Regions from separate parts of the Pseudarthrobacter sp. BIM B-2242 genome, predicted to be linked through region 2. Evidence: predicted binding sites of a transcription regulator. Region 2 holds the regulator's gene; the other holds the start of a gene.

Region 1 (5,505 bases), 760 kb from region 2:
GGCTTGAGCGGCTGGTCGCGGACACCCAGACGCTGAAAACCCTGCCGGAGCGGACGCTGCTCGTGGAAAACATGCGCGAGCACGGCCTGGGTGAACTTCTTGACGATCTGGCCGAGCGGGAGGTAGCCGCGCCGTGTGTGGGCGCCGAGCTTGAGCTCGCCTGGTGGCAGTCCGCACTTGAAGCGATGATCAGCGGCGACGATTACCTTGCCATGTCCGACGGCGACGCCCTCCGGCAATTGGAGGCCGAATACCGGCTCGCCGACAATGCCCACATTGCCAGCGGTGCAGCGCGGCTTCGCTGGGATCTTTCCGAACGGTGGCAGGCGGCGCTGGCCGAACACCCGCGCCAGGCCCAGCTGCTGCGCAGCCTACTCAAGGACGGCAGGGTGACCCTCGCCGCGCTGACAGCCCAGGCACCGGACCTTGTTCCCATGCTGGTTCCCGTCTGGTCGGTGAGCCCCTACCTGATGACCGGGCTTCTGCCGGCCGAACAGCGCTTTGACGCGGTGGTCATCCTGGATGCTGAGGCGACGTCGCTGCAGGCTGTCCTGCCGTCCATTGCGCGGGCGAAGCAGGTCATTGCCTTCGGTGACGCCAAAATCGCCAGCCCGCGGACCTTCACTGTGGGGGTGGAGCGCCTGGCCGTTGGCGAGGCACCGCACCAGCGGGTGGAAAGTGCCTTCTCTGCGCTCTCCGCGGTGTTGCCCGTGTGGCGGCTGAATTTTGTCTACCGTGCCGTGGACGAGGACCTGGTCCTGCAACTGAGCAAGAACTTCTACGACGACGGGCTCCGCCGGCTCCCCGAGGGCCAGGCCGCCACCGGCCTGGACCGCGCACTGACAGTGGAGTACCTGCCGGACGGGACCGGACTGCCGAGCGCCGACCACGAGGGTGTCGAGTCCGTGGTGGCCGAAGTGAACCGGGTGGTGCAGCTCGTGTTCGAACACGCGCGGCTGCGCTCCCGCACCTCGCTCGCCGTGGTCACCGCCAGCCTGCGCCACGCGGCCCGGATCGGTGAGTCCATCCGGCTGCAACTGCCCAACCACCCAACCCTCGCCGGGTTCTTCGGTGGGGGGCCGGAATCGTTCCGGGTGGTTGACCTCGAACGGGCACAGGGACTGGTGCGCGATCACATCATCTTCTCGCCCGGCTTCGGCCGTACCCCGCACGGCCGGGCGCTGCACAACTTCGGTCCGCTGTCTGCTGAGGGGGGCCGTGAGAAATTCGCGCTGGCTATGACGCGTGCCCGGCGGTCCATCCATGTCCTGACGTGCTTCCAGCCCGAAGACCTCGACCACACGCGGCTTTCCTATGGTGCCGTGGACTTCTATGAGCTCCTGAACCGTGAGATTGCGGGAAAGACGGACCTGGGAACACCGGCGTCGCGGGCGGCTGCCAGCGAGCAGGCACTCGGGGCAGATCCGCTGGTAGCCGATCTCGGTGACAGGCTGCGCGCCCGCGGCGCCCGGGTCTGGCACCAGTACGACGGTGTTATCGACGTGGTGGCGGCAGCCGACCCGCTGAGCACCATGGGCCAGGACGACGCGGATATCCCGTGGCCGGTAGCCATTGAATCCGACGGCACGGAGCATTACCGCACCATGACAGTCCGCGAGCGGAGCCGTCTCCGCCCGCAACTGCTGGAACGGATGGGCTGGCGTTACATGCCGCTCTGGACCATCGAAGTCTTCACGGACCCCTCCACGTGCGCTGACCGCATTGCAGGTTACCTGGGCCTGGAAAACGTCCTTCCACCCGGCCGCGGCAATGCCTCCGGAGGCTTTTTCGACGAGGACGCGGACCCCTTGACGACGGGGGCGGCACATCATGACATTAACGAAGGCCAGGCTGCACGCCTGGACAGTGAGGAGGCTTCCGTGAGCCCACAGAACCCCGACCAGGGCGAAACTGACAGCAACGACCACCCGGACACCGAAGGCACCACGCAGTCGCCCGTGCCCGGGGACCAGGAGGGCGGCACGGCAGGCGTCCTGCCGAACAAGGCTGCCGAGGACGATGCCAGGAACTGGGGCGATGATTCCGACAACGATCACGACGCCTGGCTGAAGGAAAACAAGCCACCGCACTGGGGGTAAAGCCCACGGCTGAGACAAGCCGCGCCGCTTCACCCGGCTGCTCCTGACGGCCCCACCAGGACAAAAAACAGCTTGCCCTGCGTGGACGCGCCAGCCAGGCGGGCAGCCTGGTCAGGTGCTGCCGCCACCACGATCAGCCCGTCGGTCTCGGCTGTGCCGAGCCACTGCCCGGTCTTGCCGCCCTGCCCCGAGGTCCAGAGGACGGGGACGGACGCGGCAAGCACCTCCGACGAAGAATTTTGGTCGTAGCCGTTGGCACCGGTCAGCACTACATTGACCAACTGGCCCGGCGAGACCAGCTGGATCGAGGAAGGATCTGCCATCCTTAAGGGCACGGCCGCGGAGCCGGGCGGCGAACCGGTGAGGAGCCCCGGCCCCAGCAGCTGGGAATCGGTCAGCAGCTGGCCCTTCCGCAGCGGGGCTGCCAGTTGCATTCCAGTAGCTTCCCCGGCGCCGGTTACGGTTCCGGGGTGCACCATCTGCGGCGGAATCTTCACTTGCATCAGGTCCGCTGCCGCCAGCGCTGTGCCCGCTGGCAGGTCCCGCGCTGCGGCCAGCGCCATCGCCGTGTCGGCAGGCGGGGGAGTGAGCTGGTGGACCGTTATGCCTGCAGCTGCGCACAGCAGGAGGGCGATGGCGAGGCGGCGGTTCCGGTTCAGCCACGACACGAGTCTGTGGCTGCCGCCCCGGCCGGCAGGGCGGCGTGCGGAGAGCGGGCGGTGGCTCCCGCGTGCGGGCAGAACGGACCGGCGGCTGGGGCGGAAAAGGGTGGCGGGCATGGCACCCACGCTACTTTCGCGGGGCAGCGCCAGACAGCAGCAATGGTGCCTATGTGGACAACTCTCCCGGCGGCGTCGGACGCGTCCTTCCGGAGCGCGGAGGCACCAGCCTTAGCGCGGGCTGATCAGCCCGCGCCAGAGTGGGTGAAAGGTCAGCTGGCGGCGGCAGCAGCGGCGGGTGCCGGTGCTGCTGCCGGGGCGGGTGCGGCGGCCGGGGCAGCTGAAACGGTGCTTCCCTTGGCGTCCCGGGAGTCCGTCCGGTAGAAACCGGAGCCCTTGAACACCACACCAACGCTGTTGAACTTTTTGCGCAAGGCTCCCTGGCACTCCGGGCAGGACGTCAGGGTGCTGTCCGTGAACGACTGGAAAACGTCGAAGGCGTGGCCGCAATCCTTGCAGGCGTAGGCGTAAGTGGGCACTGATGCTCCTCCTCTTGGGCAAACGAGAGGTCCTGTGTTGCCGTGAACGGACGGGCCGTCCATTAGCAGTCGCAGGGCCTGAGTGCCAATTCTATCACCCCCGGCGCGTGGCCCTCCAGAGTGCCGCGGGGCGCCCCTCAGGAAGGGACGGTGAGTGCCACCAGGCCTGAGGGGGTCAAGGCCAAAGGGATCTTCCGGTCAAACTCTTCGGCGGGAATTGTTCCGGCGGGCAGCACTTCGGATTCAAAGACGATAGCGGCCAGCGGGATGTCCAGCCCCCTGCTGTCCAGGGAGCCCAGCAGGACATCGTAATAGCCGCCACCCTGGCCGATTCGGTTCCCGCTGCGGTCCAGCGCGGTGGCAGGGATGAAGAGCCCCGCCACGGAGGCCAGGATGTCGTGGTCGTGGCGGGTGCCGGCGGGTTCCATGACGGGGGCGTAGCGGCTTCGGACAAACTCGGCTTCCGGGGTCCAATGTGCCCAGCTGAGCCGCCGGCCCGGCTCGCAGACAGGGAGCAGGACGGTGTGGCCGTGGCGGTGGAGTTCGCGGATCAGGGGCAGGGTGGGAGGCTCGGGTTCCACGCCAAAGTAGGCGCAAAAGGTCGACGGCGTTCCACCCGTCAGCTGTTTGGCCCAGGCGGCGCCGTGGGCCGCAAGGGCGGCACCTGCCTCATCGCGCTGGTCAGGGTTGGTCGCGGTGCGGCGCTCGCGATGGAGTGCACGGATGCCGGCCTTTGCCGCCCTGTCGCCGTCGGACATGCCGTTCCTTCTTTCCTATGCCGGCGCCGCCGTCCCAACCGGGGGTGCGCTGATGCAGTGTGCCAGGTTTGGGTGGCCAACAATTATTGAATGACCAGCCCCTCCGTTAGATTAGTCCAGTGACTACCTCTCAGCAGACTGTACGCAAGGCCGTAATTCCCGCCGCAGGGCTCGGAACCAGGTTCCTGCCAGCCACAAAGGCGATGCCAAAGGAAATGCTCCCGGTGGTGGACAAGCCGGCCATCCAGTACGTGGTTGAAGAGGCCGTCAGTGTTGGTCTCAACGACATCCTAATGATCACAGGCCGCAACAAGCGCGCCCTGGAGGACCACTTCGACAGGGTTCCGTCACTGGAGGACACCCTCGAAGCCAAGGGTGACCTGGCCAAGCTTGAGTCGATTCAGGCAGCAAGCAACCTCGGCGACATCCACTATGTGAGGCAAGGCGATCCCAACGGCCTGGGCCACGCTGTCCTTCGTGCAAAGCAGCACGTGGGCCGCGAGCCCTTTGCTGTCCTGCTCGGCGACGACCTGATCGATGCCCGGGACGAACTCCTCAGCACCATGATTGAAGTCCAGGCCAAGACGGGCGGCTCCGTGGTGGCCCTCATTGAGGTTGAGCCCTCCCAGATCAGTGCATACGGTTGCGCGGACGTTCAGTCCATCGACGGCGAAAGTTACGTCAGGATCAACAAGCTCGTCGAAAAGCCCGACGTGGATGAGGCACCTTCCAACCTGGCAGTCATTGGCCGCTACGTTCTGCACCCTGAAGTTTTCGAAGTGCTTGAGCGGACCGGTCCAGGCCGCGGCGGTGAAATCCAGCTGACGGACGCGCTGCAGGAACTGGCTGCCGGAAGCGGCGAGGGCTACGGCGTTTATGGAGTGGTGTTCCGCGGCCGCCGTTACGATACCGGTGACAAACTCAGCTACCTCAAAGCCTGCGTCCAGCTTGCCATTGACAGCGACGACCTCGGCCCGGGCCTGCGCGACTGGCTCCCGAGCTTCACTGCCGGCCTCACTAAATAGCTGCCGTGCGTTCCGGACCCATCTGGCCCACAACCTTGGAGTGCGGTGACCTGGTCCTGCGTCCCATCAGGTACCGGGACAAGAGGGAATGGACCGAGGTCCGGTCACGCAACCGGGACTGGCTGGCACCATGGGAAGCTTCCAACCCGGCCCCCGGCGGCGTCCTTCCGGATTACCGGCAAATGGTTCGGTCCCTAAAAATTCAGGCCGCCCAGGGCACCGCCTTGCCGTTTCTTATCGCCGAACGCACGCCGCGCTCGGCGTCACCGGTCATCGTGGGCCAGCTGACTGTCTCATCGATTGTGTGGGGCTCCGCCATGATGGCAACGCTGGGGTATTGGGTTGACCAGGCCCGGGCAGGTCATGGCATTGCGCCTACCGCCGTGGCCCTGGCCACGGATCATTGCTTCCAGGCGCTGGGCCTG
Region 2 (5,505 bases):
GCCTGGATCTGATCTACGGAACACCGGGCGAGTCCCTCGATGACTGGCGGTACTCCCTGGAAACCGCATTGTCCTACGAGCCGGATCACATCAGTGCCTATGCCCTGATTGTGGAGGACGGCACAAAACTGGCCGCACAGATCCGGCGGGGCGAAGTCCCCGGGATTGACGACGACGACCACGCCGACAAATACGAGCTCGCCGACCAGCTGATCGGCGAAGCAGGGCTGGCCTGGTATGAGGTCAGCAACTGGTCACGGACGCCGGAGCAGGCGTGCCGGCACAACCTGGCCTACTGGCGCGGGGATGACTGGTGGGGGATCGGACCGGGCGCGCATTCGCACGTGGGCGGGGTCCGCTGGTGGAATGTCAAGCATCCCACCGCTTACGCGGGGCGGCTGGCGCAGGGGTTGTCACCCGCCGCAGGGAGGGAAACGCTCGACGCCGAAACCCGGGATATGGAGCGCGTGATGCTTGAGGCGCGGCTCGTCTCGGGGCTGGCCGTCGCCTCGCTGGGAGAGTCGGGCCGCCATGCTGTTGCCGGGCTGATTGCCGAGGGCCTCGTGGAGCCGCGTGCCGCCTTCGCCGGCACGTTGATCCTGACCCTGAAGGGTCGGCTGCTGGCGGACGCCGTGGTCCGAAGGGTCCTGCCGGACTGACCGGCCCAACCAGCGCAGGGTCACTTGTTAACACTCGCAGGCTCGCGTCGGGGCCCTCGGGACCCCGTTTAGCAGGTGGATGGGCCCACGCCTGCAGGGTTCCCTGGCCGAGCTTGCGAGGCGAGGGTGCAGGTGGGGATTACTTAATCCAGCGCAGGTTGTACTGGTAGCGGTGCGGCTGGCCCTTATTAACGTGGATGCCGGCGGCCACCGAGAAGCAGGTCAGGGCAATCCAGATGAGGGTGGCAATGACGGCGAAGATGTTGCCCACCACAGGAATGAACACCAGCAGGTTGGCCACCAGTGCCGCGATGGTGGGCGGCAGGCTGAAGTTCAGTGCTTCCTTGGATTCCTGCGCGGTGAAAGGCCCGCGTTCACGGAAAATCAGGTAGATCAGCAGGGACGGCACGCAACCGAGGATCCCGCCAAAGTGTGCCAGTGTGGCCCATTGGCGGTCTTCACTGGCCGTCAGGGGCAGCGCATTTGCGGGAACGCCCTGGTACTCGGAACGGCCTTGGTCGTCCCGGTGCTCGCGTGCGTTTTGTGCCACGGTTTCATCCTTCGAAAGTGCAATGGTGCTGGTTTGGAAACGACCGGTCTGGTGAAAGGCAGTCTCCGCAGTACCAAGAATACTGGCTGTGGCGCCAAATGCCGCCGTCGGCTGTACGGGCCGGGCCCTGCCGGGCTGCGAAGAGCTAGGGTGCCGTCAGGAAGTCGATGACTTCCTCCACCCGCCCGAGCAGCGACGCTTCCAGATCGGCGTAGCTGCGGACTGCCCCCAACAGCTTCTGCCAGCCAAGGCCAATGTCCTCCTTGGTGGAGTGCGGCCAGCCGAACGCTGCAAGGATGCCGGTCTTCCAGTCCTGGCCCCGCGGCACCACCGGCCACTGCTCAATACCAAGAACTGCCGGCCGGATCGCCTGCCACACGTCGACATAAGGGTGCCCGACGATCAGCACGTTGCCGGCTGCCCCGGGGGAAGACATCACAGCCGAGGCAATGCGCCATTCCTTGGAGTCCGGCACCAGATGGTCTACCAGGACCCCCAACCGCCGGCCGGGGCCGGGGCCGAACGCGGCAACCGCCCCCGCGAGGTCATCGATACCGTGCAAAGGCTCCACGACGATGCCCTCCACGCGGAGATCATCACCCCACACCTTTTCGACGAGTTCGGCGTCGTGCTTTCCTTCCACCCAGATCCGGCTCGCCTTGGCCACCTGGGCACGCTGGCCCGCCACGCGGACGGAACCGGATGCTGTCCGGCCGGCAGGCACAGCGGCGGCCTGCCGGGGCGCCGGAGGCATCAGCCTGATCGGCCGGCCTTCCAGCAGGAACCCGTACCCCAGCTTGAAAGAACGCGACTTGCCCCGCCGGTCTTCGAGCGCAACCACATGCATGCCACCGGACTTCTCCACCCGGGTGACCGCTCCAACCCAGCCGGACTGGGCATCCTCCAGGACCATGCCGCGTTCCACAGCAACCTCGGGAAGTTCGTGCCGAACGGGCGCGGTAATCTCCTGCGGACCCCAGTTCTGGTAATGCATGGATTGATTCCGCCTCGCGCTAGATCGGGCCCCGGCATGTTCGCCCGGAGCGGTACCAATGCTAACAACGGGGTGAGTCATATTAGACTGTTAGCACTTAGGCATGTCGAGTGCTAACGAGCCTCGACCCGTGCCCTGCCAACTCAGGGCGCAACCATGGATGGAGGTGGAGTGTGAGCGAGCCGCGCAAACTGGAAGTACTGCGGGCCATCGTGGAGGACTATGTGCACTCCCGCGAGCCCGTGGGTTCCAAAGCCCTGGTTGAACGCCACCATCTGGGCGTGTCCAGTGCAACCATCCGCAACGACATGGCTGCCCTCGAGGACGAGGGCCTGATCACTGCACCGCACACCAGCGCCGGCCGGATCCCCACGGATAAGGGCTACCGGCTGTTTGTGGACCAGATTTCGGCAGTCAAGCCGCTGTCCCCGGCAGAACGGAAGGCCATCCAGTCCCTCCTCGAGGGCTCGGATGACCTCGACGACGTCCTGGACCGGACCGTCAGGCTCCTGTCCCAGCTGACCAACCAGGTGGCCGTGGTCCAGTACCCGCACCTGAGCCGGGCCACCATCCGCCATATCGAATTTGTGCTCCTGGCCCCGCGCCAGGTCCTGCTGGTACTCATCGCCACCACCGGCAAGGTGGAACAGCGCGTGATCGACATCGGCCAGGATCTTGGTGAGGACGCTATTGCCGCCCTGCGCTCACACTTCCTCGGGTCGCTGGCCGGCACGCAGCTGAGCCGGCTGGCGCAGTCGCTCCCGGCCGTGGTCTTCTCCGTCGCGCCCGGACAGCGGGCAGCTGCCCAGGCGCTGGCTCACGGGCTGGAAACGCTGGCCCACAACAGCCGTGAGGAGCGCATGGTGATGGCCGGAACAGCGAACCTGGCCAGATCCAATGTGGATTTCCCCCTCAGCATCGGTCCGGTGCTTGAGGCGCTGGAGGAACAGGTGGTTTTGCTCCGTCTGCTCAGCGAGATGGCGCAGGACCCGCGTGGTGTGGCCGTCAGCATCGGCCGGGAAAATCCCTACGACGGGCTGGCCGAAGCCTCCGTGGTGGCCACAGCATACGGGCCGGACAGTACGGCCAAGGTCGGCGTCCTGGGTCCCACCCGGATGGACTACCCGACCACCATGGCCGCCGTCAGGGCAGTAGCCCGTTATCTGTCAAGAATTCTGGGTCCGTAACAGCCGGTCCAGGCACGAAGAGCAATGCCGGCAGTCCCGCTGCCGGCAGTACAACAGGGAAGAGATACGAACTTTGAGCAGCCACTACGACGTCCTCGGAGTCTCGCCGGAAGCCACCGGAGAAGAGATCAAGAAGGCCTACCGCAAGCTGGCCCGCACCCTTCACCCGGACGTGAACCCCGGGGACGATGCGTCGGACCGCTTCAAGGCCGTGACCCACGCCTACGAGGTACTTTCGGACCCCCAGAAGCGCCGCGTCTATGACACCACCGGCAATGAGAACGGTACGGACAACGGTTTCGGCGGCGGTGGATACGCTGGCCAGGGCTTCGCCTTCCAGGACATCTTCGATACGTTCTTTGGTGCCGGCGGAACGTCGGGCCCGGCGTCCCGGGTACGGCGGGGCCAGGACGCGCTGATCAGCGTTCGGATCGAACTCCGCGACGCCGTGTTTGGTGTCAACCGGAAACTTGAAGTGGACACCGCCGTTACATGCCCCACCTGCAACGGCTCCTGCTGCCGCGAGGGCAGCCACCCCGTCCGCTGTGATATCTGCGGCGGCAGCGGCCAGGTCCAGCGGGCTGTGCGGTCCATCCTGGGCCAGGTCATGACGGCAGCCCCGTGTGGCAGCTGCGAAGGCTTCGGGACTGTCATCAAGGATCCCTGCAACGAATGCAGCGGCCAGGGCCGCATCCGCAGCCGCCGGTCACTGACCATCAAGGTTCCTCCCGGCGTCGCAACAGGTACCCGGATCCAGTTGTCCGGGCAGGGCGAAGCCGGTCCGGCCGGGGGACCATCCGGCGATCTGTACGTCGAGATCCGGGTCAACAACGACCCCACCTACGTCCGTGACGGTGATGACCTGCACGCAACGCTCCACATTCCGATGACCGCCGCTGCCTTGGGCACCGAAGTGTCGCTGGAAACCTTCGACGGGCTGCAGGAGATCGACGTCAAGGCGGGGACGCAGGCCGGCGAGGTCATCACGCTGCGCGGCCTCGGCGTCACCCACCTTCGCGGCTACGGCCGCGGTGACCTGATGGTCCACCTGCAGGTTGAGACGCCCTCGAAGCTGGACGCCGCGCAGGAGGATCTCCTCCGGCAGCTGGCCAAGCTGCGCGGGGAACAGTTCACTGAGGGCAAGCTGACTGCAAGCGGCGGCGTCTTCGCCAAGCTTCGGGACCGGCTCGGTAACCTGTAGCGGTGAGTAATCCCGTCTTCTTCAGCGGTGCCGGGTCGCTGGACCAGCTGGTGCCCGGGGCCCGCTACACCCTTGGCGGTCCCGAGGCCCGCCACGCCGTAACGGTCAAACGGCTGGCGCCGGGGGAGTCCGTGGACATTGCGGACGGCGCCGGAAAGCGGCTGACCGGAACGGTTGTGGCAGCATCACCGGCCGAACTGACCGTTGAATGCGCCGAACTGGTTGTGGAGCAACAGCCCGACATCCGGCTGGTCCTGGTCCAGGCCCTGGCCAAGGGCGACCGCGATGAACTTGCCGTGGAAACTGCCACTGAATTAGGGATCGACGCCGTTGTTCCCTGGCAGTCGGAACGCTCGATTGTGCGCTGGAAGGGTGAGCGCGCGGCCAAGGCCCATGCCAAATGGCAGTCCGTGGTCACGGCAGCCGCCAAGCAGGCCCGGCGGGCGTGGATCCCGGAGGTGCGCGCCGCCGTCGAAACCCCCGGTCTGGTTTCCGCTGTGGCAGCAGCGGACCTCGCGGTGATCCTCCACGAGGACGCGGTCCGGCCGCTCCGCTCGGTGCTGGAGGCCTGGCACGCATCCGGTCCCGTTGCAGGCCCCCGGGAAATCCTGCTCATTGTCGGGCCCGAGGGGGGAATCAGCCCCCGCGAAGTCACCAGGCTGTGCGGTGCGGGGGCCGTGACCGCGCTCCTGGGTCATCATGTCCTGAGGTCATCCACTGCGGGACCGGCGGCCGTGGTGCTGGCCAGCGACGTGCTTGGACGCTGGTGCGCCCCGGCACCCTGAGCATTAGCTGACGTTGAACTTCCGCGTGTCCACGTTCAGCTCTTCCTGGCCGGTGCCGCCGTCATCTGCCTGTGAGACGCGGAGTTCATAGCTGCCGGAGGAGAGGCTCAGGGCCAGGGTGAACACGCC

What was found. The regulator HrcA, encoded in region 2, represses chaperone genes, less so after heat shock. The targets are predictions, from matches to a motif close to TTNGCACTCGNNNNNNNCGAGTGCNAA.
Region 1: the regulator HrcA is predicted to act here: its motif matches at 3,360-3,386, upstream of IDT60_RS13375 (FmdB family zinc ribbon protein).

What each region holds. Positions count from the first base shown of each region.
Region 1 is NZ_CP061721.1:2,912,559-2,918,063, reverse strand. Features, by position in the region: gene IDT60_RS13385 (AAA family ATPase) at 1-2,099, shown strand, start outside; gene cpaB (Flp pilus assembly protein CpaB) at 2,129-2,878, opposite strand; gene IDT60_RS13375 (FmdB family zinc ribbon protein) at 3,031-3,297, opposite strand; gene IDT60_RS13370 (5-formyltetrahydrofolate cyclo-ligase) at 3,435-4,055, opposite strand; gene galU (UTP--glucose-1-phosphate uridylyltransferase GalU) at 4,175-5,080, shown strand; gene IDT60_RS13360 (GNAT family N-acetyltransferase) at 5,086-5,505, shown strand, end outside.
Region 2 is NZ_CP061721.1:2,149,855-2,155,359, reverse strand. Features, by position in the region: gene hemW (radical SAM family heme chaperone HemW) at 1-659, shown strand, start outside; gene IDT60_RS09840 (DUF4870 domain-containing protein) at 799-1,209, opposite strand; gene IDT60_RS09835 (DUF3097 domain-containing protein) at 1,355-2,203, opposite strand; gene hrcA (heat-inducible transcriptional repressor HrcA) at 2,377-3,390, shown strand; gene dnaJ (molecular chaperone DnaJ) at 3,464-4,591, shown strand; gene IDT60_RS09820 (16S rRNA (uracil(1498)-N(3))-methyltransferase) at 4,594-5,376, shown strand; gene IDT60_RS09815 (GerMN domain-containing protein) at 5,380-5,505, opposite strand, start outside.